DNA from 4 places in the Streptomyces pimonensis genome. Region 3 is predicted to be linked to each of the others. Evidence: riboswitches for the same ligand, from Rfam matches in the RefSeq annotation. Region 3 holds a riboswitch; each other region holds the start of a gene.
What was found. Region 3 has a riboswitch for cobalamin ahead of KYY02_RS03260 (ribonucleoside-diphosphate reductase subunit alpha). Riboswitches for the same ligand answer to the same signal wherever they lie in the genome.

Region 1 (7,583 bases), on a different contig from region 3:
CGCGGGCCCTGGCGCCGCGTACGGGGTCCTCCGCGAGGGCGTCGCCGACGCCCTGACGGACGTAGAGCGTGAACCAGGGCAGCTGGGAGACGGCGAGGACGCCGGCGGGCAGGACCAGGTGGCCGGCGACCTGGCCGAAGGTGACCCGGTCGCTGCCCGTGTCGGTGAGACCGCCGGCCGGCAGGACGCCCAGCTCGAGGGCGAACAGCCAGACGGCGAGCAGGGCGGTCCAGAAGACCGGGGCGGCCTCCAGGGCGTACGCGAGGGAGGTGACCGTACGGTCGAGGAGCGAGCCGGGGCGGCGGGCGGCGAGGACGCCGAGCACGGTGCCGAGCAGGACGGCGAGGGCGAACGCGACGGCGCACAGCAGGGCCGACCAGACCATGCGTTCGCCGATCACCTCGGCCACGGGCTGGCGCATGACGCTGGACTGCCCGAGGTCACCGCCGAGCGCGGAGGTCAGCCAGTCCCACCAGCGGACGGTGAAGGGCCGGTCCACGCCGAGGTTCTCCCGCAGCCGGTCCAAAGTCTCCTGGTCGGCGCCGAGCGCGGCGGTGCCGGCGTACGCCTTGACGGGGTCGAAGGGGGAGGCGGCGGCGACGGCGAACACGCCGAAGGTGACGACGAGCAGCACGGGCACGGCGGACAGGGCCCGCCGTGCCGTGAGCCGGGTCATCTCTCCCCAGGGGAGGGTCGTCATGCCTTGGGCTGCCAGTCCTCGACGTTCCACCAGGGGCCGCTGGCGAAGCCGTGCTCGTGCGGTTCGACCTGGGTGGTCAGGTCCTTCCAGCGGTCGGCGAGGACGTACATGTGGTCGATGTGGGTGAGGAAGGTGTAGCCGGGGTCCTTCACCAGTTCGCGCTGGAGGGTGTCGTAGGCGTCCTTGCGGTCCTCGGGGTCCTGGCCGCGGCGGCCGGTGTCGAGGGCCTCGTCGACGGCCGGGTTGTCGTAGAGGGCCATGTTGTTGAAGCCGTCGCCGGCGAGCGAGGAGTGCAGGAGCGTGTAGAGGCCGAAGTCGGGATCGCCGGTGCTGCCGAAGCCGGCGAGGACGGCGTCGTGCTTCATCCGGGGTTCGATGACCTCCCAGGTGGCGCTCTCCACCTGGACGTCGATGCCGGCCTTCTTGGCGTCGGAGGCGTAGGCGAGGGCGTGGTCCTGGCGGACCTTGTCGCCGGAGGGGTAGTAGAGGGTGAAGCGGGCGGGGCGGCCGTCCTTGGCGCGGATGCCGTCCTCACCGGTCCTCCAGCCGGCCTCGTCGAGGATGCTCCCGGCCTCGTCGAGGTCCTGGGGGCGGTCGATGCCCTTGGCGTACCAGGGGTCGTCGACGGGCAGCGGGCCGTAGGCGGGGCGGCCGGCGCCGTCGAGGATCTTGTCGACCATGGCCTCGCGGTCCACGGCGAGGTCCAGGGCGCGGCGGATCGCGGTGTCGCCGGCGACCGGGTTGCCGGTGGGGAGGGTGACGGCGCGGAAGTCGTACGACGTCGCCCGGTACGTCTTCTTGCCGTCGTCGCTCTTGAAGGTGGCGGCGAGGTTGGGCGGGAGGGTCGCGCCGTCGAGGTCGCCCGAGCGCAGCCGGGTGGCGCGGACGTCGTCGTCGGCGATGATCGCCATGGTGAGCTTCTCCACCTCCGGGGCGCCGCCCCAGTAGTGCGGATTGGCCTTGAAGGTGAGCTTCTCGCCCTTGCTCCAGTCGGTGAGGACGTACGGTCCGGTGCCGACCGGCTTCGTGTTGAAGGAGCCGGTGTTGGGGTCCTGCCCGCCCGCGACGTGCTCGGGGACGACGGGCAGCACCGTGCGGGCGGCGAAGGCCGCGTAGGGGTAGTCGAGGGTGAAGACGACCTTGTCGTCGCCGTCCGCCTCGACCTCTTTGATCGCGTCCAGTTCGCTCCTGGCGGTGTTGTTGGTCCTGTCGTCCAGCACGGTCTCGTACGTGAAGACCACGTCGTCGGCGGTCAGCGGCTCGCCGTCGCTGAACTTCACGCCGTCGCGCAGGGTGTACGTATAGGTACGGCCGCCGTCGGTGACCTCGGGGAGGGCCTTCGCCAGCGCGGGCTTCAGCTCCATGTCCGCGCCGCGGGCGAGGAGCCCGTCGAAGATCTTGGAGTTGCCGTCCTTGCCGTAGCCGAGCAGGGGGCTGAGGGTGTCCGGTTCGGACGGGACCCCGATCACGACGGAGTCGGCGGACGCCCCGCCGCCCGCGCCGCCGTCGCCCGGCGCCGAGCAGGCGGCGACCGCACCGGCCATCGCGACCGCGGCGGCGGCCCCCCGTATTCGTCGGGTCGTCATCGAACCTCACTCCATGTTGCCCGGAAACCGTTGTTGCATATTAATTGCAGCAAGGTGCTGCCCAGAACGGCGGCCCCTCACTCCCCGCCTTTGCGGGAAGCTCCGCTCCTGTCGGGCACGCAGGTGTGCGCCCGGTCGCGAGCCGCCGGGCGCCGTCCGCGCGCCCCCGACGGCCGCTTGTCACCGGACCGGAACGGGCACTACTGTCACCACGCCTTGGTGACGGGAAATCGGTGCGATACCGGTGCGGCCCTCGCCACTGTGATCGGGAAGTCCGGCTCCAGTCCTCACGGACGGCCACTGGGTCCCTCGGGGCCCGGGAAGGCGGGGCACGGACGGTGGTACCCGTCAGCCAGGAGACCGGCCAAGGCGCGTCAACCATCCACGAGGTGCTGGAGAGGGTCTGCTGAGCCATGCACATCGCCGAGGGTTTCCTGCCTCCGGCGCACGCGGCCGCCTGGGGCGTCGCGTCGGCGCCGTTCCTCGTCCACGGAGCCCGGTCGCTCGTCCGTGACGTCAGGGAACATCCCGAGAGCACACTGCTGCTGGGCGCGTCGGGAGCGTTCACGTTCGTGCTGTCCGCGCTGAAACTGCCGTCGGTCACCGGGAGTTGCTCCCACCCCACCGGCACGGGTCTGGGCGCAATCCTGTTCCGGCCGCCGGTGATGGCGGTGCTGGGCACCATCACCCTGCTGTTCCAGGCGCTGCTGCTCGCCCACGGCGGGCTGACCACCCTGGGCGCCAACGTCTTCTCGATGGCGGTCGTCGGCCCCTGGGCCGGGTACGGGGTCTACCGGCTGCTGCGCCGCTGCGACGTGCCGCTGATGGTGGCGGTGTTCTTCGGCGCGTTCGTCGCCGACCTGTCGACGTACTGCGTGACGAGCGTGCAGCTGGCGCTCGCCTTCCCCGACCCCGGCAGCGGGTTCCTGGGAGCGCTGGGCAAGTTCGGCTCCGTCTTCGCCGTGACGCAGATCCCGCTCGCGGTGAGCGAGGGGCTGCTGACCGTGCTGGTGATGCGCATGCTGGTGCAGTCGGGCAAGGCGGAGCTGACGCGGCTCGGGGTGCTGGTCGCCTCGGTGGCCGGACGGGGGACCGCGAACCCGGCGGAGGCGGCGGACTCGGCGGAGGCGGCCCGATGAGCCGCAACGCCAGGATCAACACGCTGCTGCTGGTGCTCGTGGCCGCGCTCGCCGTGATCCCGCTGGTGTTCGGGCTCGGCGACCACAAGGAGGAGCCGTTCGCGGGCGCGGACGCCGAGGCGGAGACCGCGATCACCGAGATCGACCCGGACTACGAGCCCTGGTTCTCGCCGCTGTACGAACCGCCGTCCGGCGAGATCGAGTCGGCACTGTTCGCCCTCCAGGCCGCGCTCGGCGCGGGCGTCCTCGGGTACTGCTTCGGGGTGCGGCGCGGGCGGCGGCAGGGGGAGGCGCGGGCGCTCGCCGCGGCGGAGACCGGCCCGGGACCGGGTGCCGGTGCGGACGCCGCCACTGCCGACAGCCGGCCGGGCGGCGCGACGGGACGGGACGCCGTCGGCGGACCGGCCACCGCACAGGACGGCGACGGCCCCGCGGCCGGTGACGGATTCCGGACCGGGGCCGGCCCCGGTCCGGGCGGCGGGGCCGCGCCCCGGCGGCGGGACTGACACCACGTGCTGCCGATCGACGCGGCGGCGCACAGCAGCCGCTGGCGCCGCCGTCATCCCGTGGACAAGGCGGTGCTGGGACTGGGCCTCACCGTGCTGGCGATCTCGCTGCCGCCGTGGCCGGGCGCCGCCCTGGTACTGGTGACGGCGCTCGCGGTGCTGCTCGGCCCGGCCGGGGTGCCGGGCCGGCGGCTGTGGCGGGCGTACCGGGTGCCGCTGGGTTTCTGCGTCACCGGAGCGCTGACGCTGCTGGTGCGGGTGGGCGGGCCGGGCGGGTTCGTGTCCTGGGCCGAGGACGGGCCGCCACGCGCCGGGGAGGTGCTGCTGCGCACGTCGGCGGCCTCGCTGGGCGTCCTGCTGTTCGCCTTCACCACACCGATGTCCGACCTGCTGCCGCGCCTGGTGCGGGCCGGGGTACCGGCCCCGCTCGTGGACGTGGCGCTGGTGACGTACCGGATGAGCTTCCTGCTGCTGGACTCGGTGCGCCGCGTCCGGGAGGCGCAGGCGGCCCGGCTCGGGCACACCACCCGGGCGGCGGCGTGGCGTTCGCTGGGCGGGCTCGGCGCGACCGCGTTCGTCCGGTCCTTCGACCGGGCGGCGCGGCTGCAGGCCGGGCTCGCCGGGCGCGGCTACGACGGCACCCTGCGCGTGCTGGTGCCCGAAGTCCGCGTCTCCGTCCGGTTCACGGCGCTGAGCGTGGCGCTGCTGGCGGCGCTGGCCGCCCTCGCCCTCCTACTGGAAAGGCCGTTGTCGTGAGCGGGACCGTCCTGGTGGCCCTGCGGGGCGCGTCGTTCGCGTACGAGGACGGCCCGCCCGTGCTCAGCGGCCTGGACTTCGAGGTGCGCGAGGGGCGCGCGCTGGCGCTGCTGGGACGCAACGGCAGCGGCAAGACGACGCTGATGCGGCTGCTGAGCGGGGGACTGCGTCCGGACGGAGGCGAGTTGACCGTCGAGGGGCGACCGGTCCGCTACCACCGCAAGGGCCTGACGGCGCTGCGCACCACCGTGCAGCTGGTGGTGCAGGACCCCGACGACCAGTTGTTCGCCGCGTCCGTCGGACAGGACGTGTCCTTCGGCCCGCTGAACCTCGGCCTGCCCGACGCGGAGGTGCGCGCCCGGGTGGCGGAGGCGCTGGCCGCGCTGGACATCGCCGCCCTCGCCGACCGTCCCACACACCTGCTGTCCTACGGGCAGCGCAAGCGGACGGCGATCGCGGGCGCGGTCGCGATGCGGCCCCGTGTCCTGGTCCTCGACGAACCGACGGCGGGCCTGGACCCCGACGGCCAGGAACGCCTTCTGGCGACCCTCGACGGCCTGCGCGAGAACGGTACGACGGTCGTCATGGCCACCCACGACGTGGACCTGGCCCTGCGCTGGGCCGATGACGCGGCCCTGCTCACCCCGTCCGGCGCGCACACCGGACCCGCGGCCGACATGCTGGCCCGCACGGACCTCCTCACGACGGCGGGGCTGCGGCTGCCGTGGGGAGTGGCGGTCGGGAGGCTGCTGCGGGCCCGGGGGCTGCTGGCGGGCGGCGCCGCCAATCCGCGTACGCCGGAGGAGCTGGCGGCGCTGCAGGTGCTGTGAGGGGCCGACCGCGGCGGCCTCAGGCCCTGTCCCCCGGGTCGGCCGTGAGCTGTCGTAGGTCGGTGGCCCGGGTGATGGCCGACTCGACGGCGGCGATGCGGTCGCCGAGGAGGGAAAGGGCGGCGACCGCGCGGGCCAGGGCGTCCTCGTCGGGGCCGCCCAGGGCCACGGTGCGGACGTGGGCCGCCTTCAGCCCGGTCCAGCGGACCGCCTGGTCGGGGGTGAGGGTGCCGCGCAGTTCGGCGAGTTTGAGCAGGCTCGCCTCGGCTCCGGTGGTGAGGGTCTGGGCCTCGGCCGTGTAGTGGTCGTCGATGACGGCGGACAGCTCGGCGGCGTTCATGACGGGCTGGATCCGCTGGGCGATCTTGTTCATGTTGCGGTAGGAGCCCTGGAGCCGGAACGGCGGCTCGGTGCGGGCCTCGTCGGACTGGGCGGCGGAGGCGATGTAGGCGGCGTTGACGGCGAGGACCGTGCGGCGGGCGGTGAGCAGGTGGCGCAGCACCGCAAGGACGCGGTCCAGTTCGGTGGGGGCGTAGGGGTGGACGAGGCGGTCGGCGCGGGCGGTGGGGTCGTTCTCGGCGAGGCGGATCAGCAGGTCCAGGTCGGCGCGGTCGCGGCCGGCGAGCGGGGCGAGCACCGGGTTGGCGGTGAGGGCGTTCTCCACGAAGCTGAGCGCGAAGACGTCCTCCTTGCCGGTGAGGACGTCGCCGAGGTTCCACACGTCGGCGCGGTTGGCCAGCATGTCGGGGACCCGGAAGGTCTCGCCGGACTCGGTGTAGGGGTTGCCGGCCATGCAGACGGCGAACCGTTTCCCGCGCAGGTCGTAGGTGCGCGGCTCGCCCTCCCACACGCCCTCCATCCGGCGCGTGGCGTCGCACAGCGGGATGAACTTCTGCAGCAGTCCGGGCGAGGTGTGCTGGATGTCGTCGAGGTAAAGGAGGGTGTTGTTGCCGGCGGCCAGCGCGAAGTTGATCTTCTCGATCTCCTGGCGGGCGGTGGCGTTCGGCGCCTCGGCCGGGTCGAGCGAGGTGACCGCGTGGCCGAGCGCGGGGCCGCTGACCTTCACCAGGACCAGGCCCAGGCGGTCGGCGACGTACTCCATGAGGGTCGTCTTGCCGTAGCCGGGCGGGGAGACCAGCAGCAGCAGGCCGCCGGCGCCGGTGCGGCCCGACTCCCCCGTGGTGCCGAGCTGCTTGGCGAGGCTGTCGCCGACCAGCGGGAGGTAGACCTCGTCGACCAGACGGTTGCGGACGAACGACGACATCACGCGCGGCCGGTGGTCGTCCAGGCGCAGCCGGGTGCGCTCGGCGGTCACCAGGGCGGTGCGGCGGCGCTGGAAGGCGCGGAAGGCCGGTACGTGGCGCTCCCTGAACTCCTCGGTGCGGGCGAGGAATTCGTCCAGGCGGAGGGGGAGGCGGCGGTCGGTGATCCGGGGGTGGGTGCCGAGCAGGCCCTCCACCGTGACGGTCAGGGGTGCGTCGCACGTGTGGCGGGGGACGTCGGGGCAGAGTTCGGCTGCCACCGCCTCCGCGAGGTCGCCGGCGGTCAGCCGTTCCCCGGTGGACGCGGCGTACGCGGTCAGCCAGGCCTCGACCAGCTGGCGGCGGGCGGGGAGGTCGGTGAGGGCGGGGAGGTCGTCGTCGTAGGCCTCGGTGGTGACCTCGCGGCGGAAGGTGTCCAGGAGCGTGCGGATGCGGGCGCCGATGACGAATCCGTCGGGGCCGCTGGTCAGTTCGTCGAAGAGGTACGCGGCGCAGGCCTCCGGGCGGACGGGGGCGGCGGCGTCCCAGTCGCGTACGGCCCCGGCGAGCTCCGTTTGCAGCGCGCCGAGGGCGGGCGGGGGCCCGAAGGCGTCCCGGACGCGGGCCAGGGAGCGGGCGCGGCGGGTGAGGTCGGCGCGTTCCCCGTCCGTGGTGCCGTGCGCCCAGTACAGCAGGGCGTGGGCGCGGGCGGCGGGTTCGTGGCGCAGCAGGCCCGCGCCGTCGTACAGGGGCAGGACGGCGGTGAGGATCGCGGTGGCGTCGTGGTCGTGGACGCCCCGTTCGTACCCCTCGTCGTACGCCTCC
Region 2 (7,583 bases), on a different contig from region 3:
CGGGCCACGGACCGGCGGCCCCAGTCGCCGAGGGGACGCCCGTCGAGGGTGACGACGCCGGAGGCGGGGGCGAGGACGCCGGCCAGCAGCCGCAGCAGCGTCGACTTCCCCGAGCCGTTGGGGCCGAGCAGCCCGGTCACGGAGCCGGGGCGGGGAGCGAGGCTCACGCCGTCGAGGATCAGCCGTCCGTCGACGCCGCGGCTCACGCGGTCGGCGGCGAGGGTGGGCGACCCGGCGGGCGGCTCCCCGGTGGACGCCTGTCCGGCGGTCGCCCGCCCGGGGCCGGGGCGCCGGGCGACCCCGTCCCGCCGCTGGGCGCCGGCCGTCATCGCATCCTCCTCGTGCGGTACAGCACCAGGACGAACGCCGGGACGCCGACCAGCGAGGTCACCACGCCCACCGGCACCTCCCGGGGATCGAGGACGGTACGGGCCAGGGTGTCGGCCCAGACCAGGAACACCGCCCCGGCGAGCGCGGTGACCGGCAGCAGCCGGGCGTGCCCCGGGCCGACGAGGGCGCGGGCGGCGTGCGGCAGGACCAGGCCGACGAAGCCGATCGCACCGGCCGAGCTGACCAGCGCGGCGGTCAGCAGCGCGGTCACGCACAGCAGCACCAGTCGGGTCCGGGCGACCGCGACCCCGAGGGTCGCCGCGGCGTTCCGGCCGAAGGCGAAGGCGTCCAGGGTGCGTGCGTGCCCCAGGCACACCACGAGGGCGAGCGCCAGGACGGCCAGGCACAGCCCCACCTCGGTCCAGCCGGCCCCGCCGAGCGACCCGAGCAGCCAGAACAGCACGCCCCGGGTGGTCTCCGCGTCGGCCGTCGTCGTCACCACGAACGAGGTCAGGGCGGAGAACAGCTGCATCGCGGCCACTCCGGACAGCACCACGCGGTCCGTCGTCCCGCCGAGCGTGTGGCTGAGCAGCAGCACCAGCGCGAACGAGCCCACCGCGCCCACGAACGCGCCGCCGGAGACGGACAGGACACCGCCGCCGGCGCCGAGGACGATCACGACGACGGCGCCGGTCGACGCCCCGGAGGAGACGCCCAGGACGAAGGGGTCGGCGAGCGGGTTGCGCAGCAACGACTGCATCACCGCGCCGCACACGGCGAGCCCGGCACCGCACACCGCCGCGAGCAGGGTGCGCGGCAGCCGCAGGTTCCAGACGATGCCCTCCCGGATCGGGGTCAGCTCCGTCGTGCCCCACCCCAGACGGGAGGCGACCACCGACCAGGCGTCGCCGACACCGATGTCCGCCGGGCCGATGGTGATGGCCACGGCGACGGACGCGGCGAGCACCGCCAGCCCGGCGCCCAGGCCGGCCACGCCGCGCAGCGCACCCGCGGCGCCCCGCGGCGGGCGGGCCGGGGAGGACCGCGGCGTGGTGGTCATCCGGCGAGCCCGTACTCGCGCAGCGCGGCGGCCACCTTCTCCACGCCCTCGACGGTGCGGATCGTCGGGTTCATGGCCTGCCCGCTGAGCAGCACGTACCGCTTCTCCCTCACCGCCTCCATGTTCCTCGTCGCCGGGTTCGACTCCAGGAACGCGATCTTCTTCTCGGCCGACTCGGCGGTCTGCGACCTGCGGGTGAGGTCGCCGATGACGAGCACGTCGGGGTCGCGGTCGGCGACGGTCTCCCAGTTGATCTGGGGCCATTCCTGCGTGGTGTCGTCGAAGACGTTCTTCGCGCCGAGCGCGTTCGTGATGACGCCGGGCGCACCGCAGCAGCCCGCCATGTAGGGGGACTCCTGGTTCGCGAACCAGTACAGCACGGTGGTGTCCCCCGCGCGGATCCCGGACGCGGCCTCCGCCACCCGGCTCCCCAGCCGGGCGACCAGCCTCTCGCCCCGTTCCTCCACCCCGAAGACCCGCGCCAGTTCCCGCACCTCGCGGTGGACGGTGTCCATGGTCAGGGGCTTCGTCCGCGAGCCGTCGCCGTCGCCGCTGTTGTCCTTGCCCTCGCAGTCGGCGGGCGAGAGGTACGTGGGCACGCCGAGCTCCTCGAACCTGTCGCGGGGGGCCACCCCGCCCTTGCCCAGGGTGGAGGCGAAGGAGGAGGCCACGAAGTCCGGTTCGACGTCCAGGACCCGCTCGAACGACGGCTGGTCGTCGGCCAGCCGGGGCACCTTCGCGGCGGCCCGCTCCAGTCCCTTCATGACCGGGTCGGTCCAGGTGGCCGTCCCCACCATGCGGTCGGCCAGGCCGAGGGAGAGCAGGATCTCGGTGGTGCCCTGGTTCAGGGACACGGCCCGCTTCGGCGGGGCCCCGACCGTCACCTCCTGCCCGCAGTTGTCGAGCGTGACGGCCCGCGCTCCGGCGGGGGCGGGCTTTCCGGACGAGCCGGACCCCGCGCCGGAACCGCACGCGGTGAGCAACAGCGCCCCGGTCAGGAGCAGGACGGAACAGCGGGCGGGACGTGGCAGATGCACGGTGGCGGCTTCCTCAACGTCAGGACCCATACGCGGGGCCCGTGCGGACGATCGGTCGCCAGCAGGTCTTCGGACTCGGGATCACCCCGGCGGAACGCCTTCCCGGACCCGGTTGTGACCGTCGTCCAGTGGCTGCTGCCCCGCCCGTCACCCTCACCGCTGCGCGTCAGTTCCGGGCTCCCACCGGATTCCCTGACCCGTGCACGCGGAAGGCCGTGTGCACGGGTTCGACTGGCGTTCGGAAGCTACCACAGCCCCGCGGGTGCGGCCCGAAGCACCCGTCCCGGGCTCCGGGCGCACGCGTCCGCCGGCCTGCGGCGGGCGGCTGCCGAGGCCCCGTGCCCGGCCGGTACGGCCGCCTTCGGGCAGGGCGACGGAGCCGTCGCACCGCGCCCCGGTGACCACGGCGGGCAGTCCCTCCCCGGCCCCGGCCATCCCCTGAACCACCGGCCGCCGCAGGCCGGCACAGCCCGCTGGACCACGGCTCCGCCCTCGAAGGGTCTTCCCGGGGGCGCGTCATACGACGTCAACGGAGCGCGCGCCAGGCCGCCTCGTCGAAATCGGCGGGCAGACCGCCCCCGGTGAGGTCCCAGGCCCACAGGCCGGCGAACGCGCCGGTGAGGCCGAGGGCCCGGATCCGGCCGTCCTCGAACTCCTCGGCGTGCTCGTCGGACAGGACGGTGGCGTCGAGGGGCGGTCCGACGGGGTGCCAGTCGGCGCCCACGCGCAGCGCGGACGGATCAGGGTGCGAACCCGGCAGGACCGGATTGCGGATGATCTGGGCGGTTGACTGCCGCATGCGCCTCGTGTGCCTCTCGAACCCTGGACGACCGCACCGTGGAAGCACGGACCGTGATGTCGAACGCGCTTGCGTTCAAGTGGTGGAGGCGCCGGCGGACACCGGCCACGCCACGGTCCGCCGTGCCGGCCGACAGACCGTGGCCACAGGTCCGTCCGCGCCCGCGCCGCGTCCTCACGGGACATGAGAACCGTCACCCCGGCCCCGCGCGTCATGGCCTACGGTCTCATCAGGCATCGTCCGGAACGAGGGAGGGGTCGTGGAGCAGCCCAGGACGGCGTTGGCCGAGCGGATCGCCGAGCGGCGGGCGGGGGTCGGCGACCCCCGGGCGCTGGTCGGCGAGATGCGCAGGACGGTCCTGCTGGTCCCGTCCGTCGACGGGCGCCTGTGGAGCGCGCGTTCGGGCGGGGTGCGGTGGGTGTGCGCCTTCACGGACGAGACGGCGCTGGCCCGGTTCGCGCTTGTTCACGGGCCGGGGGAGCGGCCGGTGGAGTACGCCGCGCTGCTGGGCGCGCGCATCGTGGACGAGATCGTGCCGGGCCTGGGAGAGCCCGCCGGCCTCGCCGTGGACATCGCCACCGAGGACGGGTCGATGTTCTTCCCGCCGGTCACCGGGATCGTTCCGGACGGGGCCGCCGTCGATGCCGGGACGGCCGGGGAGGAGCGTGGTCGTGGGCGGTGACGGGCTGGACCTGAGCTTCGACGAGGCGTCGGTGGCGAAGTTCACGCAGGGTGTGGGCGCCACCATCGACGGGCTGGGCGACCTGGGCGGCGCGACCGGCTCGGTGATGGGCAAGGGCTTCTCCCAGTTGTCGATGACGGGGATGGAGGCCGGGCACCACGGGCTGTCGGTCGATTTCGAGGACTTCTGCGAGCGCTGGGAGTGGGGCGTGCGCGCCCTGGTGCACGACGCCAGCGAGCTCGCGGACCGGCTCGGTCTGGCGGCCGGCACGCAGTGGGAGCACGACCAGTACGTCGAGGGGGCGCTGAAGGTGGGGGTCAACTCCGTGGCGGGTGGCAATCCGCACGCCTCCGAGGAGGAGATCACCCGACAGGGCTGGGGCGAGGTGTTCACGCCGGACGCCCTGGACCCGGACTGGAGTGCCGGGTCGTGGGACCGGGCGGGCCAGGAGATGGAGCAGACCTGGAAGGACACCGGCCGGACGCTGCTCACGGAGGGACAGGGCGGCCGGCGGTCGGAGATGCTCAACGAGGCGCTGGGCGTCGACGAGCAGGAGTGGGACCGGGCGCTGGACGAGACGTTCGGTCCCTCGCCCGAGGAACGCGCCCGGCAGGCGCAGCAGCAGGGTGGACAGGGCGGGCCGGGCGACGGCGGGGGTGACTGAACGTGGGCATCGGCGACTTCATCAAGGACATCACGCCGGACTCGGTCGAGGACGCGGTCGAGGACGGTGTCGAGTGGGTCGGCGACCGGGTCGAGGGCGCGGGGAACTGGACCGCGGACCGGCTGGACGACGTCGGCTGGGAGTCCGGCGCGGACTGGGTGCGCGAGCAGTCGCGCTCGGTCGCGAACCGGATGGGCGCCGAGGTCGACGAGCTGGACCTCGGGCAGACCGAGGACAAGACCAAGCTCATCTACGGCAGTCCGGAGAAGATCCGCTCCACCGCCGGGAAACTCCGCGCCTTCCGGAAGGCGTTCGACGACGCCGGCGAGGGGCTGAAGGGCCTGGACTCCTCCCGGCTCGAGGGCAAGGCGGCCGAGGCGCTGCGCACGGCGGTGAGCACCCAGCCGCCCAAGTGGTTCAGGGGCGCCGACGCCTGTGAGGAGGCGGCCGCCGCGCTGGAGTCGTTCGCCTCCACCGTGACCTGGGCACAGGGGCAGGCGCAGACGGCGATCGAGAAGTGGAAGGACGGGGTCGAGGCGTCCGAGGACGCCGCCGACGCCCACCGCGAGAAGGTCGACGGCTACAACAGGGCCGTCGAGCGCTACAACGCCCAGCCCCCGGAGCAGCGCGACCCGTCCACGCTGCCGCCCCGCCCCGCCGCCACGTTCCAGGACCCGGGCAGGAAGCTGATGCAGGAGGCCCAGGAGATCCTCGCCGACGCCCGCGAGCAGCGGAACACGGCCGCGGAGACCGCCCGCAGCGCCGTCCGCGCGGCGCGGGACCTGGCCCCCGAGAAGCCGTCGTACGCGCAGCAGGCGGGTGACGGCCTGCGGGAGTGGCAGATCATGGGCGACCACGTCCGCGGCGGGATCATCAAGGGCAGCGCGGGGCTGGTGAACTTCGTGCGCGGGATCAACCCGCTGGACCCGTACAACATCACCCACCCCGCCGAGTACGCCACGAACCTCAACAACCTGGCCTCCGGCCTGGTGCTGGCCGCCAACGACCCGGTGGGCACCGGCAGGCAGATGGTCGGCGACTTCATGAAGGACCCCTACGAGGGCTTCGGCCGGCTCGTCCCCGACCTCGCGCTGACCGCGGCCACCGGCGGGGGCGGCGCCGCGGTCAAGAGCGTGCGCATCGCCGCGGACGCCGCCGACGCCGCCCGTCTCCGCAACCTGGTCGACGACGCCCCCGGCGGCACCCACGACCGCCCCGACGGCACCCGCACCACCGACGGCACCGACCCCGTCGACCTCGCCTCGGGCCGGATGTTCCTGCCCCAGACGGATGTGGAGATCCCCGGCATCCTGCCGCTGGTGTTCACCCGGCGCACCGAGTCCGGCTGCACGGCCGGCCGCTTCCTGGGGCCGTCCTGGACGTCCACCGTCGACGAGCGCCTGGAGATCGACCCGGTCGGCGTCGTCCACGCCGGCGCCGACGGCCTCCTGATCACCTATCCGCACCCGGTCCCCGGCACCCCCGCCCGCCCCGACTCCGGCACCGCCCGCACCCTGCTGGCCCGCGACGGGGACGGCGACTACACGCTCACCGACCCCGACACCGGCCTGACCCGCCACTTCACCGCCCCGCCCGGCGTCGAACCCGGCGGCGACGGAACCGCCTGGCTGACGTCCCTCACCGACCGCAACGGCCACACCGTCACCGTCGACCGCGCCGACGACGGCCTGCCGCTGGCCCTGGTCCACTCGGCCGGCCACCAGGTGAAGCTGACCTGCGCCGACGGCCGGATCACCGCCCTCTTGCTGGCCGGCGCGGGCGAGGACGGCACCGACCTGCCGCTGATGGCCTACGGCTACGAAGGCGGCGACCTCGCCACCGCCACCAAGCCCTCCGGCGCCACCACCGCCTTCGTCTACGACGACCACCGCCGCGTCACCGCCTGGATCGATTCCAACGGAAGCCGCTACGACTACGTCTACGACGACCGCGACCGCGTCGTCGCCGAGGGCGGCGAGGCCGGCCACGTCCAGATCACCCTCGCCTACACCGAACCCGACCCCGAAACCGGCCACCGCACCACCACGCTCACCACCGCCGACGGCCGCACCACCCGCCACCTCGTCGACCACCGCTGCCGGGTGATCGCCACGACCGACGCGCTCGGCCACACCACCCGGTTCACCCACGACACCCACGGCAACCTGCTCACCCGCACCGACCCGCTCGGCTGCACCACCGGCTTCACGTACGACGAGGAGGGGCGGCTGGTCTCGGCCGTCCGTCCGGACGGCTCCGGACTGCGCGTCGAGCGCGGTCCGTTCGAGCTGCCGGTGGAGGTCACGGGACCGGACGGCGCCCGCACGGCGTACACGTACGACGAACGCGGCAACCGGACCGCCGTCACTGACCCGGCCGGCCGTACCACCCGCACCTCCTACGACGGCGCCGGCCGGCTCACCTCGGTCACCGACGCCCTCGGGGGCACCACCCGGGTGGTGTGCGACGCGGCGGGGCTGGTGGTGGAGGTGACCGACCCGTCCGGGGCCACCACCCGCACCGAGCGGGACGGGCTCGGCCGCCCGGTCCGCGTCACCGGCCCGACGGGCGGGGTCACCCGACTGGAGTGGACCGCGGACGGGCAGCTCGCCCGCCGTACCGCCCCGGGCGGCGCCACCGAGTCATGGACCTATGACGGTGAGGGCAACTGCCTGACCCACACCGACGCCGCCGGCGGCGTGTCCCGCTACGAGTACACCCACTTCGACCTCCCGCTCGCCGGCACCCGGCCCGACGGCGCCCGCTACGCGTTCGAGCACGACAACGACCTGCGTCTCACCCGGGTCACCAACCCGCAGGGTCTGGCCTGGACCTACGAGTACGACGCGGTCGGCAACATCGTGTCCGAGACCGACTTCGACGGACGCACCCTGACCTACCGCACGGACGCCGCGGGCCGGCTCGCCGAGCGGACCGACGCCCTCGGCGGGACCGTCTCCTTCGAGCGCGACCGGCTCGGCCGGGTGCTCCGCAAGGTCGTCGACGGGCGG
Region 3 (7,583 bases):
TCGGTCGGGTAGAAGTTGATGTCGACGACCCGGTCGAGGAACGTCACGGCCGTGCGCACGGTCGCGTCCAGGCGCTCCCAGTCGATGTCCCCGTCCGCCACGAAGGCGCCGAGGTTGACCGACCCCAGGTTGCAGACCGCGGTCTCCCCGTCGTCGGTGACCTCCAGGATCTCCGTGCACAGGTTCGAGGAGTGGATGACGTGGCCCGGCTCGGCGGTCTGGTTCGCCGTGCGGTTGGCGGTGTCCTTGAAGGTCATCCAGCCGTTGCCGGTCTGTGCGAGGGTGCGCATCATGCGGCCGTACAGCTCGCGGGCCGGGAGGGTCTTCCGCGCCAGGCCCTCCGCCTCGGCGGCCCGGTACGCCGCGTCGAACTCCTCGCCCCACAGGTCGACCAGTCCGGGCACGTCCGCCGGGGAGAACAGCGACCACTGCCCGTCGGTGTCCACCCGGCGCATGAACTCGTCCGGCACCCAGTGCGCGAGGTTCAGGTTGTGCGTGCGGCGGGCGTCCTCACCGGTGTTGTCGCGCAGCTCCAGGAACTCCTCGATGTCGGAGTGCCAGGTCTCCAGGTAGACCGCCGCCGCTCCCTTGCGCCGCCCGCCCTGGTTCACGGCGGCGACCGAGGCGTCGAGCGTCTTCAGGAACGGGACGATGCCGTTGGAGTGCCCGTTGGTGCCGCGGATCAGCGAACCCCGGGCGCGGATGCGGGAGTAGGACAGGCCGATGCCGCCGGCGTGCTTGGAGAGGCGGGCGACCTGGTGGTAGCGGTCGTAGATCGAGTCCAGCTCGTCCCTGGGGGAGTCGAGGAGGTAGCAGGACGACATCTGCGGGTGGCGCGTGCCGGAGTTGAACAGCGTGGGGGAGGAGGGCAGGTAGTCCAGGCGGCTCATCAGCCCGTACAGCGCGGCGACCTCGTCCACGGAGCGCGCGCTGTCGTCCTCGGCGAGTCCGGCGGCGACCCGCAGCAGGAAGTGCTGGGGCGTCTCGACAACCTTGCGGGTGACCGGGTGCCGCAGCAGGTAGCGGCTGTACAGGGTGCGCAGGCCGAAGTAGCCGAAGCGGTCGTCGGCCCGGGGGGCGATCAGCGCGTCCAGGCGGGCGGCGTGCGACCGGACGAACCCGGCGGTCCGGTCGGCGATCAGGCCCTCGCGGTGCCCGGTCGCGACGGACCCGGTGAACGAGGTGACGCCCTGCGAGGCGGCCTCGGCGCGGATGCCGATGGTCAGCAGCCGGGCGGCGAGCCGGGAGTAGGCCGGGTCCTCGGAGATGAGCCCGGCCGCCGCCTCGGTGGCCAGCTCCCGCAGCTCCGCCGCGTCGGCGGAAGCGGACCGGCCGCGCAGCGCGGCGGCGGCGACCCGGCCGGGGTCGGCGTCCGGCAGGTCGGCGGTCAGCTCGGTCAGGGTCCGCAGCAGCGCGGCACCGGGACCGCCGCTCTCCTCGGTCACGTCGATCGCTGAGGCCGGATCGGCTGGCGCGATGGTCACGTGGGGGCTCTCCCTCGCTCGGCACGGGGCCTCGAAGAGGGCAGGAGGGCAGCACACGAGCGCACGCGGCGCCGCGTCCACCGGCCCATTCCACGAGGCCCGGACGTCCAGGCACCCGGACCGGACGGCCGGGCGCACTGTCGGCAGGTCCTCGGACTGACGCCCGTGCGCGCGCCTCGGGGAGGGCAGGCATGGGTACACCGTTGCGGGACAGTTCCGGACTCACACCGGATTCCCCTGCGACGACAGCGAGCATGAGCATACATCTTGTGCCGACTGCCGCCAGCAACCCCATATCTTGTGTCGTGCTGGTCTCAGAGCGTCAACTCATAGGTGAGGAGCACGATGTCGTCCAGCTCCGGCAGCGGGTACCAGTCGCGTTCCGGTGTGCGGGTGAAACCGCCCCGCTCGTGGACGCGGTGGGCGGCACGCATGGTGCGCTGGGCCGACAGCACGACCCGTCCGCATCCCTCGACGGCCCGCGCCCGGTCCACGCAGGCACGCACCAGAGCCTCCCCGGCGCCCCGTCCCCGGCACGCGCGGGCGACCGCCAGCATCCGGATCTCCGCTTCGCCCGGCCCCGCTGTGTCGGCCATCGGGCCGGGACCCGGCACGAAGGTCACCCCGCCCAGCACCGCCCCGTTCTCCACGGCGACCAGCACCTCGGCGGCGGCCCGCTTCGCCACGTCCCTGAGCTCACCGAGGTACCCGTCGCTCTCCCCGAAGTCCAGCAGCCCGTCGAGCAGGTAGGCCTGCGCGGTGATCTCACCGAGTTCCTCGTACTCGCCGGGTTCCACCGGCCGGATGACGAGGTCCATGAGCGGAGTGTGCCGGACGGGTGCGACGACGGGCCACCGGTTCTCCCCGACGGCCCGTCACCTCCGTACCCGCCGCCTCAGTGGGCGCTGTCCGCCGTGGCCGGCGGGAGCTCGACCCGGACACCGGGGTCGCCCACGTCCGCCGTGTAGTCCTCCGGCTTGGTCCGGTCGACGCCCTCGGGCGCCTTGACGGCCCTCATGACGAAGGTCAGCACGACCGTGACCAGGACGTTGAGCACGAACGCGGTGAGGCCGATGTAGCCGATCTCGCCGATGCCGGGGATCTCCTTCGACGACCCGCCGAAGTGCTTCTGCGTCGGCGAGGCCACCCCGTACGCGGCGACCGTGCCGTAGGCCATGCCGACCGCCCAGCCGCCGATCAGCGCCCAGCGGTGGAACCAGCGGGTGAACAGACCGCCCACCAGCGCCGGGAAGGTCTGCAGGATCCAGATGCCTCCCAGCAGCTGGAAGTTGATGGCGACCGTCTTGTCCATGGTCAGGACGAAGACCAGCGCGCCCACCTTCACCAGCAGGGACACGGCCTTGGAGACCTGGGTCTCCTGCTTCGGCGTCGCGTCCGGCTTGATGAAGTCCTTGTAGATGTTGCGGGTGAACAGGTTCGCCGCCGCGATCGACATGATCGCCGCCGGCACCAGCGCGCCGATGCCGATCGCCGCGAAGGCCACGCCCGCGAACCAGTCCGGGAACATGTTCTCGAACAGCTGCGGGATCGCCAGCTGACCGTTGTCGACCTCGACCCCGGCCGCGATCGCCATGAAGCCGAGCAGCGCCAGCAGGCCCAGCATCAGGGAGTACAGCGGCAGGATCGTGGTGTTGCGGCGGATCACCTCACGGCTGCGCGAGGACAGCGTCGCGGTGATCGAGTGCGGGTACATGAACAGCGCGAGCGCCGAGCCGAGCGCCAGCGTGGCGTACGTCCACTGGCCCGCCTCGTCCGGTACCAGCGCACCGCGCGGCGCGCCCGTGGCCGGGTCGGTCCGGCCGAACGCCTCGCTCGCGGAGGCGAAGACCTCGTCGAAGCCGCCCAGCTTGATCGGGATGTAGACGATCGCCACCGCGATCACGAGGTAGATCAGCGTGTCCTTGACGAACGCGATCAGCGCGGGGGCCCGCAGACCCGAGGAGTACGTGTACGCCGCCAGCACGCCGAAGGCGATCAGCAGCGGCAGGTCCCTGACGAACCAGTGGGTGTCCTCGCCGCCGCCGACGCCCATCACGTCCAGCACGGCCTGGATGCCGACCAGCTGGAGCGCGATGTACGGCATCGTGGCCAGGATGCCGGTGAGCGCGACCGCCAGCGACAGGCCCTTCGAGCCGAACCGGCCGCGCACGAAGTCGGACGTCGTGACGTAGCCGTGCTTGTGCGACACCGACCACAGCCGGGGCAGGAAGGTGAAGATCAGCGGGTACACCAGGATCGTGTACGGCACCGCGAAGAAGCCGGCCGCGCCCGCCGCGTAGATCGCCGCCGGTACGGCCACGAAGGTGTACGCGGTGTACAGGTCGCCGCCGAGCAGGAACCAGGTGACCCAGGTCCCGAAGGACCGCCCGCCCAGTCCCCACTCGTCGAGGCTGTGCTCGTTCTCGGCCTTGCGCCAGCGTGCGGCCAGGAATCCCATGGCCGTGACCAGCACGAAGAAGAAGACGAAGACGGCGAGTGCCACGCCGTTCACGCCGTCGTTCACTTCGACGCACCGCCCTTCGAGGCCGAGCGGGCGCGCTGGTCACGCTGCCAGAGCCTGTACGCGACCATCGTCAGCACGGTGGAGACGAGCACCCACAGCATCTGGTACCAGTAGAAGAACGGGATGCCGATGACGACGGGTTCGGTCCTGGCGTACGAACCGACCCACAGCAGGGCCACGAACGGCGCGACGAGACAGAGGGCGATGACGACCCGCATGGGCGTCACCACCGGCCCTCCTCTGGTTTCTGGGGCTTGCGACATCAGACGGCTCCCGTCCCCTCACTGATCACCGGCGGTCGTGCGCAGGGAAATCTAGGTCAGGGTGCGGTGCGGCCGTAACCCCCTCGTCGGCGGAGCGGCGCCCGGGAAGCGGCTCGACCGGGAGCCGGCAGCGACGAGAACCTTGTCGACCACCCGTTCCACCGGGAGTCCGCGGGGCGTTCCGGAGACGGCTCGGGCCCGGCTCGGGCCCGCCGGCGTCACTCCTGCGGGCGCTTCAGACGGGCGACGAACTTGTACCGGTCACCCCGGTACACCGACCGCACCCACTCCACCGGCTGTCCGCCGCGGTCCCGCGAGTGCCGGGACAGCATCAGCATCGGCAGGCCGACGTCGGTGCCGAGCAGACCGGCCTCGCGCGGGGTGGCCAGGGACGTCTCGATGGTCTCCTCGGCCTCCGCGAGACGGACGTCGTAGACCTCGGCGAGGGCGGTGTAGAGAGAGGTGTACTTCGCCAGGCTGCGGCGCAGCGCGGGGAAGCGCTTGGCGCTCAGATGGGTGGTCTCGATGGCCATCGGCTCGCCGTTGGCCATGCGCAGCCGCTCGATGCGCAGCACCCGCCCGCCGGCCGTGATGTCGAGCAGCCCGGCGAGCCGGTCGTCGGCGGTGATGTAGCCGAGGTCCAGCAGCTGCGAGGTGGGCTCCAGGCCCTGGGCGCGCATGTCCTCGGTGTACGAGGTGAGCTGGAGCGCCTGGGAGACCTTGGGCTTCGCGACGAAGGTGCCCTTGCCCTGGATGCGCTCGAGGCGCCCCTCGACCACCAGCTCCTGGAGCGCCTGGCGCACGGTGGTGCGCGAGGTGTCGAACTCCGCCGCCAGGGTGCGCTCGGGCGGGACCGGCGTGCCGGGCGGCGCCGTCTCCGTCATGTCGAGCAGGTGCTTCTTCAGCCGGTAGTACTTGGGCACACGCGCCGTACGGACCGTGGTCCCACCCTCGTTCTCCGCACTGCTGACGTCGGTGCTCATGCTCTGCCTTCCCGGCTTCGAGTGCCGAAACGACCGACATCCCCGTCGGCCACGGCTGACATCGTGGCACGGCTCGGGGCGGGGGTCTGCCCCCGCACGCTCCGTGATCTCCTCTGTATACCCCTGGGGCGAGGGATGGTCCAGACCACGGGCGGCCGCTCAGATGCCCTGCCAGTCCGGCTTGTTCGCGTAGGTGTGGCGGAAGTAGTCGGCGAGCTTCAGCTTGGCGGCGGCGGCCTCGTCGACGACCACCGTGGCGTGCGGGTGCAACTGCAGCGCGGACGCCGGGCACACCGCCGCCACCGGCCCCTCGACGGTCGCGGCGACCGCGTCCGCCTTGCCCTCGCCGGTGGCCAGCAGGACCAGGTGCCGGGCCTCCAGGATGGTGCCGATGCCCTGGGTGATGACGTGGTGCGGGACCTGGTCGATGTCGCCGTCGAAGAAGCGGGCGTTGTCCACCCGGGTCTGCTCGGTCAGTGTCTTGATCCGGGTGCGGGAGGCGAGCGAGGAGCACGGCTCGTTGAACCCGATGTGCCCGTCCGTGCCGATCCCGAGCAGCTGGAGGTCCACGCCGCCGGCCCCGGCCAGCTCCCTGTCGTACGCCTCGCACGCGCCCTGCACGTCCTCGGCGGTGCCGTCGGGGCCCATGAAGGAGTCCATCCCGATGCCGAGCGGCTCCAGCACCTCGCGCCGCAGCACCGAGCGGTAGGACTCGGGGTGGTCGGCGGGCAGTCCCACGTACTCGTCGAGCTGGGCGATCCGAGCCCGGGAGGCGTCCACGCCACCGGAGCGCACCTTGGCCGCCAGCGCCTCGTAGACGGGCAGCGGTGTCGAGCCGGTGGCCACGCCGAGCAGGGCGTCGGGCTTGCGCCGCAGGAGCTGCGCCATGGCCTCGGCGACGAGCTCGCCGCCCGTCCTGGCGTCCGCAACGATGACAACTTCCACGGTGGGCCTGCCGATCTCGAGAGGGACTCGACTGGGACCGGACCCGTCGGCACGGGTCCGTCCGGTGGTGCAATGTGGTTTAGACCAATCTAAATCTAACAGAGCGGGTGCGGGGGGCGCGCAGAAATCGACCCGGCCGACCGGCCCCGCGCGGGAACCCCACGGGTTAGGCTGCATGACGGACGCCCGCGGGAGCGGGCCGACGGCAACACGCCGCGAAGAACCGAAGAGCGACGTCCGACGCATTTACAGGGACAGTGGTCTAGTCCACAATGCGTAGCAGGACACGACAAGCCTGTCTTCCCCGCACGGGAAGGCGGAACCGAGGAACCGGAGCTCTCTGCCCTGACTGCCCCGGCTCCTCGTCCCTCGGCCGACCGGGACCGCACACCCCACGGCCGATGTTGCTCCGGGCTGCGGTGCCGGGAGGGTTGAGGGTCCCTCCCAGGCGCCGCGGCCCGCGGGTGTCCCGGGCCCTCGCAGACCGCCGGGTACGCTCGCTGGCGTGCCCTCCATGAACGAACTCGTACGCCAGCACACCGCCCTCGACGACACCGATCTCGAGTGGCTCCATCTGCTGGTCTCGGAGTGGCAGCTGCTCTCCGACCTCTCCTTCGCCGACCTGGTCCTGTGGGTCCCCACCCGCGACGGCACCCGCTACGTCTCCGTCGCCCAGATGCGGCCCAACACAGGCCCGACCTCGTACCAGGACGACATGGTCGGCCATCTCGTCCCGCGCGGACGCCGCCCCATGCTGGACGCGGCCCTGGACGAGGGCCGGATCGTGCGCGAGGGGGACCCGGAGTGGCGCGAGGAGGTTCCCGTACGGGTCGAGTCCATCCCCGTACGGCGTGAGGGGCGCGTCCTCGGGGTCATCGCGCGCAACACCAACCTGCTCACCGTGCGCACCCCGAGCCGGCTGGAGCTCACCTATCTCCAGAGCGCCTCGGACCTCGCGCAGATGATCGCGGCCGGCTCCTTCCCGTTCGCGAACCAGCAGCTCGAGATGGACGCCTCGCCCCGCGTCGGCGACGGGCTGATCCGGCTCGACGCCGACGGCATCGTCCAGTACGCCTCCCCGAACGCCCTGTCCGCGTACCACCGCATGGGTCTCGCCGCCGACCTGGTGGGGCATCACCTCGGGCAGACCACCGCCGAACTGGCCCCCTCCCGCGGGCCGGTGGACGAGGCGCTGGCCAAGGTCGCCAGTGGCTGGGCCCCGCGCGAGTTCGAGATCGAGGCGCACGACGGCGTGATCCAGTTCCGGGCGATCCCGCTCAAGCCGAAGGGGACGCGCATCGGTTCGCTGGTGCTGCTCCGTGATGTCACGGAACTTCGCCGTCGCGAACGCGAGTTGATCACCAAGGACGCGACCATCCGGGAG
Region 4 (7,583 bases), on a different contig from region 3:
GATCCGTCAGTTCCACCGGCGCCTTCACCGGTGCGCCCGGCTCGGCCAGCAGTTCCTTCTCCACCAGCCCGAAGTGCGCGGCCAGCGCGGCCCGCAGACCCGGCAGCGCGTTCGCCCGCCCGCCCCACACCTGCGAGGCGCGGAGCACCGCCAGCACGAGGTTCACGCGCGGCTCGCCGACCGGGCCGCCGCCGAGAACGTGCAGGCCGTCCCTGATCTGCACGTCCTTGATCTCGCACAGATAGCCGTCGATGTGCATGACGAACTCGTCGAAGGCGTCGTCGTCCGGCTGGTCGTCCACGTGCAGGTCGTGGTGGAGCTCGGCGGCCTTCACCAGCGTCCAGATCTGCGCGCGCACCGCCGGCGCCTTCGCCGGGTCCAGGTCGGAGACCAGCGCGTACTCGTCGAGCAGCTGCTCCAGCTTGGCCAGATCGCCGTACGTGTCGGCCCGCGCCATCGGCGGCACCAGGTGGTCGACCACCGTCGCGTGCCCGCGCCGCTTGGCCTGGGTGCCCTCGCCGGGGTCGTTGACGATGAACGGGTAGATCAGCGGCAGGTCGCCGAGCACCGCGTCCGGCGCGCACCCGGCGCCCAGCCCCAGCCCCTTGCCCGGCAGCCACTCCATCGTGCCGTGCTTGCCCATGTGCACGATCGCGTCGGCGCCGAAGCTGTTCTCCAGCCAGCGGTAGGCCGCCATGTAGTGGTGCGAGGGCGGCATGTCGGGGTCGTGGTAGATCGCGATCGGGTTCTCCCCGAAGCCGCGCGGCGGCTGGATCATCACCACGACGTTCCCGAACCGCAGGCACGCCAGCACGATGTCGTCCCCGTCGACGTACAGCGACCCCGGCGGCTCGCCCCATGCCTGACGCATCCCGTCCCGCAGCTCCGGGTCCAGCTGCTCGAACCATGCCCGGTAGTCCGCCAGCGGCACCCGCGCGGGCGCGGCGGCCAGCTGCTCCTCGGTCAGCCACTCGACGTCGTGTCCGCCGGCCTCGATGAGCCGGTGGATCAGCTCGTCACCGCCGGAGGGGTAGCCGTCGACCGCGTACCCCGCCTCCCGCAGCGCGTCCAGCACCCGGACCGCCGACGCGGGCGTGTCCAGGCCGACCGCGTTGCCGACGCGGGAGTGCTTGGTCGGGTACGCGGTGAAGACGAGCGCGAGCTTCTTCCCGGCGTTCGGCTTGTGCCCCAGCCGGGCGTGCCGTACGGCGATCCCGGCCACCCGCGCGGCCCGCTCCGGATCGGCGACGTACACCGGGACGTCGTCGGGGCCCTGCTCCTTGAAGGAGAACGGGACGGTGATCAGCCGGCCGTCGAACTCGGGGATGGCGACCTGCATCGCCGCGTCCATGGGGGACAGGGCGGCGTCGGACTCCTCCCACGCGGCGCGCGAGGAGGTGAGGCAGAGCCCTTGCAGCACCGGCACGTCCAGGTCGGCGAGCGCCCCGATGTCCCAGGCCTCCTCGTCACCGCCCGCCGACGCCTGCGAGGCGTGCGTGCCGCCGGCCGCCAGCACGGTGGCGACCAGGGCGTCGGCCTCGGCCAGCAGCCCGTAGAGTTCCGGGTCGGCGCCGCGCAGCGAACCGCAGTACACGGGGAGGGCGTTGGCGCCCCGCGCCTCGATCGCGTCGCACAGCGTGTCCACGAAGGCGGTGTTGCCGCTCAGTTCGTGGGCGCGGTAGAACAGCACGCCGACCGTCGGGCGGCCCCGCTCCAGGGCACGCTCGCCGTGGACGCCGTACTCCGGCATCTTCCGCGGCTCCTCGAAGCCCTCGCCGGTCAGCAGCACGGTGTCCGACAGGAAACGGGCCAGTTCGGTGAGGTTGTCCGGGCCGCCCTCGACGAGGTACCGCAGCGCCTCCGCCACCACACCGGCCGGCACCGTCGACTCGGCCATGAGCTCCGCGTCCGGCACCGTCTCCCCGCCGAGCAGCACCGCGGGGATCCCGGACGCCTTCAGCGCCGCGAGCCCGTCCTCCCAGGCGCGCTTGCCGCCCAGCAGCCGTACGACGGCGAGGTCCGCCCCGTCCAGCAGCGCGGGCAGCTCGGCCGCCACGTCCACGCGGGTCGGGTTGCCGATCCGGTAGGGGGCGCCGGAGGCACGGGCCGCCAGCAGGTCCGTGTCGGCGGTCGACAACAACAACACAGTGCTCATGCGGGTGCTCCCGGTGGGATGAAGGGCAGTCCTTGCGGCGCGCCGGACTCGATGAGCCGCCACAGCGCGTCCGTGTCCGCGTGCTGTTCGATCAGGTCGCCGAGCCGGTCGAGCTGCTCCTCGCGCAGCGCGGCGAACGAGGTGTCGGGGGACGGTACGAAGCGGCGCCCCGCGGCGGCGGCCACCTCGCGCAGGAAGGCCCGCCGGAAACCGTCCGACTCCAGCGAGCCGTGCCAGTGCGTGCCCCAGGTCTGTCCGACCCGGCAGCCGTCCAGGAAGGGGTCTCCCCCCAGCACGTCGGCGACCCCGTGATGGATCTCGTACCCCTCGACGGGCTCCCCGAGCGCCCGGCCGGCGGGGCGGGTGAGCGTCTTCTCGTGGGCGAACCGCACCCGTACGGGCAGGACGCCGAGCCCGGCGACCCGGCCCCGCCGGCTCTCGACGTCGTCCTCGATGCGCTCCCCGAGCACCTGGAACCCGCCGCAGATCCCGAGCACCGGGCGTCCCTCGGCCGCCCGCCGCCGCAGCGCGTCCGCCAGCCCGCGCTCCCGCAGCCACTCCAGCGCCCGCACGGTGCCGCGCGTACCCGGCACCACCACGAGGTCGGCGTCGGCCAGCTCCTCGGGACGGTCCACGAACCGCACCACGACACCCGGCTCGGCGGCGAGCGCGTCCACGTCGGTGAAGTTGGACATCAGCGGCACCGCGCACACGGCGACCCGCAGCACGTCCTCACCGACCGGCGCGGCGACCACGGACTCCCGTACGGCGCCGCGCAGCGACACCCTGAGTCCGTCCTCCTCGTCGATGCCGAGCCCGTGCCGGAAGGGCAGCACGCCGTAGGTCCGCCGCCCGGTCAGGCCGCGCAGCATGTCGAGGCCCGGTTCCAGCAGCGACACGTCGCCCCGGAACTTGTTCACCAGGAACCCGGCGACCAGCTCCTGGTCCTCGGGGGAGAGCAGTGCGACGGTGCCGAAGAAGGACGCGAAGACGCCGCCCCGGTCGATGTCGCCGACCACGAGGACCGGCAGCCCGGCGTTCCGGGCGATCCCCATGTTCACGATGTCGGTGCGCCGCAGGTTGATCTCGGCCGGGCTGCCGGCCCCCTCACAGATCACCGCCTCATACGTGCCCCGCAACTGCTCCAGGCAGTCCAGCACCGTGCCGAGGAGCCGCTGCTGCCGCCCGCCGTGGTAGCCGCGCGCGCTCATCTCGCCGACCGGCCTGCCCAGCAGCACCACCTGGCTGGACCGCTCGCCGCCCGGCTTGAGCAGCACCGGGTTCATCAGCGCGGTCGGCTCGACCCGGCAGGCCTGGGCCTGCATGGCCTGCGCCCGCCCGATCTCGGCGCCCTCCCGCGTCACGAACGAGTTCAGCGACATGTTCTGCGCCTTGAACGGCGCGACCTTGACGCCCTGCCGCACCAGCCACCGGCAGATCCCGGCGGTCACCACGCTCTTGCCGGCGTCCGAGGTGGTCCCGGCGACCAGCAGCCCTCCGCCGCTCACGACGTACGTCCCTTCATGGCGCTCCGTGCGACGGCGCCGGCCGCGAGCGCGAGCCAGCCGACCCGCCGCGAGAGCCGTACCGCCCGGTCGATGTCGGACACGGCGACGGCACGTCCGCCGCCGTTGAGCACGGGCCGGTGCTCGACCCGCCCGCCGTAGGAGAGGGGTCCGCCGAGCCGCACGCCGAGCGCGCCCGCGAAGGACGCCTCGACGGGTCCGGCGTTGGGGCTCGGGTGCTCCGCCGCGTCCGCGCGCCACGCCCGCACGGACCCGCGCGGGTCCGGTCCCGCGAGCGCGGCGAGCACGGCGGTCAGCCGCGCCCCGGGCCACCCGGCGACGTCGTCGAGGCGGGCGGAGGCCCAGCCGTAGCGGCGGTAACGGGGGGACTTGTGGCCGACCATCGCGTCCAGTGTGTTGACGGCCCGGAACCCGAGCAGTCCCGGCACCCCGGCGACGGCGCCCCACACCAGCGCGCCCACCACGGCGTCGGAGGTGTTCTCGGCGACGGACTCGACCACCGCGCGGGCGATCCCGTCGGCGTCCAGGGCCTGCGGGTCCCGGCCGCACAGGTGCGGCAGCCGCGCCCGGGCCGCCTCGACGTCCCCGGCCTCCAGCGCCCGTCCGATGGCGCGGGCCTCCCGGGCCAGCGAGGTCCCGCCGACGACGGCCCAGGTGGCGACACCGGTCAGGGCGGCGGAGGCGGCGGGGGAGGAGCGTACGAGGCGTGCGGCCAGGCTCCCCAGCGCCACGGTCCCGCCGACGCACACGGCGGTGTGCATCGCGCCCCGGCCCCGGTCGTCCCGCCACAGCACCCGTTCCACGGCGGCCGCGGCCCGCCCGAAAGCGGCGACCGGATGCCCCCGGCGGGGATCGCCGAGCAACAGGTCGCCGAGGAGGCCGGCGGCGGCACCGTACGCGAACACGCGATCGGTACCCATGGGGTCAGCCGACCGCGGATCCGCAGGGGACGGCCCCCGGACGGGGCGGAGTGTCGCTGGTCGACCTCGGCAGGCAGCCGCGCATGGCGTTATGTCCTCACTCAGGGTGTCCACGCCCTGGTTCGACGAGACCGGCGGTGAGAGTTCCTGGCTCCCGGGATGTTCACCCCGGTGACAGTGGCGGGACCGCGCCGGAATCGCACCGGCTTCCTCTCCTGCCGCCGTAGTGGCTGAGGCAGTCCACCACGGCCCTGGAAGGGCCGTCAACTTGCCGTTGACCTGCGAGGCTGAAGTGTGCTGAGGCCCACAGGGGGACTCCGGTGGGTGAACCCCGGGAGGGGGTGCGTACACGCGGGCGGGCGGTGCGGGAGCCTCGGCTCCCGCACCGCCCGCCCGGACCGGTGCGGCCCGTGATCAGGCCATGATCAGGTAGATGCCGTACCCCACCGCCGCCGCGCACGCCGCGAAGCAGGCGTAGGCGCCGGTGACCGCCAGGGCCGCCGGCTGGCCCTGGGCGGCGGCCCGCTCGCGGCGGGAGAGGCCGTTGATGCCGAGAGTGAACAGGCCCACCAGGACCACGGTGACCACGAGGCTGACGCCGAAGACGGAGCCGAGGGCCGCCCAGTCGATCTTCATGGTGCTCTTCTTCCTTCGTACCGGGTCTGCCGGGTCGCGGTCAGACGGTGGTCGTGGCCGGCGGGGCCGCCGGGTCGGCGGGGGCCGGCGCCGGGATGGTGGCCGAGAGGTCGTCGGTCAGGGTGCCCGCCGGGGGCGGGGTCACCGCGGCCATCGCCTGCGTCACCACGCCGGACGGCTCCGCCTCCGGTGCCTCGTGGTCGTTGACGTTGGTGTGGTCGACGACCTCGCGCCGGGAGATCTTCCAGATCGCCGCACTGGAGGCGATCAGGAAGACGGCCACGAGGGCGGTGCCCCAGTCGCCGAAGCCGCAGACCCACTCGGCGAGCGCCGCGACCAGGGCCGCCGCCGGCAGTGTCAGACCCCAGGCGACGAACATCCGGGTGGCGGTCGACCAGCGGACGACGCCGCCCTTGCGGCCCAGGCCCGCGCCCATCACGGAACCGGAGACGGAATGCGTGGTGGAGAGGGAGAAGCCGAGGTGCGAGGAGGCCAGGATGACCGTCGCGGCGCTGGTCTGGGCGGCGAAGCCCTGCTGCGGCTGGAGGTCGGTCAGGCCCTTGCCCATGGTGCGGATGATGCGCCAGCCGCCGAGGTAGGTGCCGAGCGCGATGGCGATGCCCGCGGAGAGGATGACCCACATCGGGGGGTCGGAGTCGGGGGCGACGGCGCCGCCCGCGACCAGGGCGAGGGTGATGATGCCCATCGTCTTCTGGGCGTCGTTGGTGCCGTGGGCCAGGGAGACCAGGCCGGCGGAGGCGATCTGGCCGGCGCGGTAGCCCTTCTCGGAGGCCTTGCCGTCGGCCTTCCTGCCCAGGCGGTAGGTCAGCCGGGTCGCGAACATCGCGGCGACTCCGGCCACCAGCGGGGCGGCGATCGCGGGGATCAGGACCTTGGTGACCAGCACGTCGCCGTGCACCGCGCCGAGACCGGCGGAGGCGACGGCGGCGCCGATCAGACCGCCCATGAGGGCGTGCGAGGAACTGGACGGCAGACCGACCAGCCAGGTCAGGAGGTTCCAGAGGATCGCGCCCACCAGCGCGGCGAAGATGACCTCGGGACGGATGCCGGACTCGTCGACGAGTCCTTTGGAGATCGTGTTGGCGACCTCCACCGAGAGGAAGGCGCCCACGAGGTTGAGTACGGCGGACATGGCCACCGCGACCTTGGGCTTGAGAGCACCGGTCGAAATGGTCGTTGCCATCGCGTTCGCGGTGTCGTGGAAACCGTTCGTGAAATCGAACGCGAGTGCGGTTACCACCACAATCGCGAGGATCAGCGAGAAGCTTTCCATTTACCCAGGCAATCGTTCGAGGTCATTGGCTGGTCGAATGTAGGTAACCAGGATGAACGGAAGATGAACTGGAACGGGCATCGTGGTGACCGTAAGAGGGGGTGGAGACTCCGCCGGACGGCGGTGCCGCGACGAGGGAGGGTCGCCTGGCAGGATCGCGGCATGACTGAGCGGCGAGGGGACGTACGGGAAGCGGGGGGCGCCCGGGACGTGAGCGAGGAGGAGGCGCTCGCCTGGGCGGAACTCGTCGGGGCCGCGCGCAGGACCGTCGCGGACGGACTCGTCGTCGGCACCTCCGGCAACGTCTCGGTGCGGGTCGGCGAGACCGTCCTGGTCACGCCGTCGGGAGTGCCCTACGACCGGCTGGCGCCGGACGACGTGACGGGCGTCGACCTCACCGGCCGGCAGGTCCTCGGCTCGCTCGTCCCCACCAGCGAGCTGCCCATGCACCTCGCGGTGTACCGCACGACCGGCGCGCGCGCCGTCGTGCACACGCACGCCGTGCACGCGACGGCCGTCTCCACGCTCGTCGAGGAGCTGCCGCTGATCCACTACATGGCGGCGGCGCTCGGCGGGCCCGTCCGGGTCGCCCGCTACGCGACGTACGGTACGGACGAACTGGCCGAGAACATGCTCCGCGCGCTCGACGGCCGCACCGGCTGCCTCCTGCAGAACCACGGCACCGTCACCCACGGCGCGACCCTCGACCAGGCCTACGACCGCACGGCCCAGCTGGAGTGGATGTGCCGCCTCTGGCTGACCGCGTCCTCCGTCCCGGGTCTGTCCCCGCACCTGCTGACCCCGGAGCAGGTGACGGAGGTGGGGGAGCGGCTGCGGGGGTACGGGCAGCGGGGCTGAGGACGGCACCCGGTCCGTCCGGCGTCCGGAGACGGGGGCCGGGGCGCAGCCTCCGGGGACGGGAAGGGGCGGCGGGGGCGGAGCAACCCGCCCCGAACTCCCCGCCGGTGCGCCCGCGTCCCGCGGCCGGACGGACCCGCCGGCCCTGCGGTGCCCGCCCCCGCTGGCCGGGTACACGTTCCGACATGACACTG

Region 1: it holds a riboswitch for cobalamin, as region 3 does, so the genes downstream of both, KYY02_RS22070 (energy-coupling factor ABC transporter permease) here and KYY02_RS03260 (ribonucleoside-diphosphate reductase subunit alpha) in region 3, are expected to answer to the same signal.
Region 2: it holds a riboswitch for cobalamin, as region 3 does, so the genes downstream of both, KYY02_RS30530 (ABC transporter substrate-binding protein) here and KYY02_RS03260 (ribonucleoside-diphosphate reductase subunit alpha) in region 3, are expected to answer to the same signal.
Region 4: it holds a riboswitch for cobalamin, as region 3 does, so the genes downstream of both, KYY02_RS18730 (cobalamin biosynthesis protein) here and KYY02_RS03260 (ribonucleoside-diphosphate reductase subunit alpha) in region 3, are expected to answer to the same signal.

What each region holds. Positions count from the first base shown of each region.
Region 1 is NZ_JAHWZY010000023.1:7,306-14,888, reverse strand. It holds gene KYY02_RS22080 (ABC transporter permease) at 1-676, opposite strand, end outside; gene KYY02_RS22075 (ABC transporter substrate-binding protein) at 697-2,286, opposite strand; cobalamin riboswitch at 2,487-2,669, shown strand; gene KYY02_RS22070 (energy-coupling factor ABC transporter permease) at 2,700-3,425, shown strand; gene KYY02_RS22065 (energy-coupling factor ABC transporter substrate-binding protein) at 3,422-3,931, shown strand; gene cbiQ (cobalt ECF transporter T component CbiQ) at 3,938-4,687, shown strand; gene KYY02_RS22055 (energy-coupling factor ABC transporter ATP-binding protein) at 4,684-5,517, shown strand; gene KYY02_RS22050 (DNA repair ATPase) at 5,537-7,583, opposite strand, start outside.
Region 2 is NZ_JAHWZY010000049.1:33,774-41,356, reverse strand. It holds gene KYY02_RS30540 (ABC transporter ATP-binding protein) at 1-329, opposite strand, end outside; gene KYY02_RS30535 (FecCD family ABC transporter permease) at 326-1,390, opposite strand; gene KYY02_RS30530 (ABC transporter substrate-binding protein) at 1,387-2,427, opposite strand; cobalamin riboswitch at 2,491-2,621, opposite strand; gene KYY02_RS30525 (beta-xylosidase family glycoside hydrolase) at 2,954-3,226, opposite strand; gene KYY02_RS30520 (hypothetical protein) at 3,486-3,908, shown strand; gene KYY02_RS30515 (hypothetical protein) at 3,898-4,572, shown strand; gene KYY02_RS30510 (putative T7SS-secreted protein) at 4,575-7,583, shown strand, end outside.
Region 3 is NZ_JAHWZY010000002.1:157,931-165,513, forward strand. It holds gene KYY02_RS03260 (ribonucleoside-diphosphate reductase subunit alpha) at 1-1,484, opposite strand, end outside; cobalamin riboswitch at 1,610-1,783, opposite strand; gene KYY02_RS03265 (GNAT family N-acetyltransferase) at 1,799-2,302, opposite strand; gene mctP (monocarboxylate uptake permease MctP) at 2,380-4,008, opposite strand; gene KYY02_RS03275 (DUF3311 domain-containing protein) at 4,005-4,271, opposite strand; gene KYY02_RS03280 (GntR family transcriptional regulator) at 4,490-5,254, opposite strand; gene nagB (glucosamine-6-phosphate deaminase) at 5,414-6,199, opposite strand; gene KYY02_RS03290 (sensor histidine kinase) at 6,705-7,583, shown strand, end outside.
Region 4 is NZ_JAHWZY010000017.1:89,985-97,567, forward strand. It holds gene cobN (cobaltochelatase subunit CobN) at 1-2,155, opposite strand, end outside; gene KYY02_RS18725 (cobyric acid synthase) at 2,152-3,663, opposite strand; gene KYY02_RS18730 (cobalamin biosynthesis protein) at 3,660-4,601, opposite strand; cobalamin riboswitch at 4,724-4,861, opposite strand; gene KYY02_RS18735 (hypothetical protein) at 5,016-5,237, opposite strand; gene KYY02_RS18740 (inorganic phosphate transporter) at 5,278-6,531, opposite strand; gene KYY02_RS18745 (class II aldolase/adducin family protein) at 6,694-7,389, shown strand.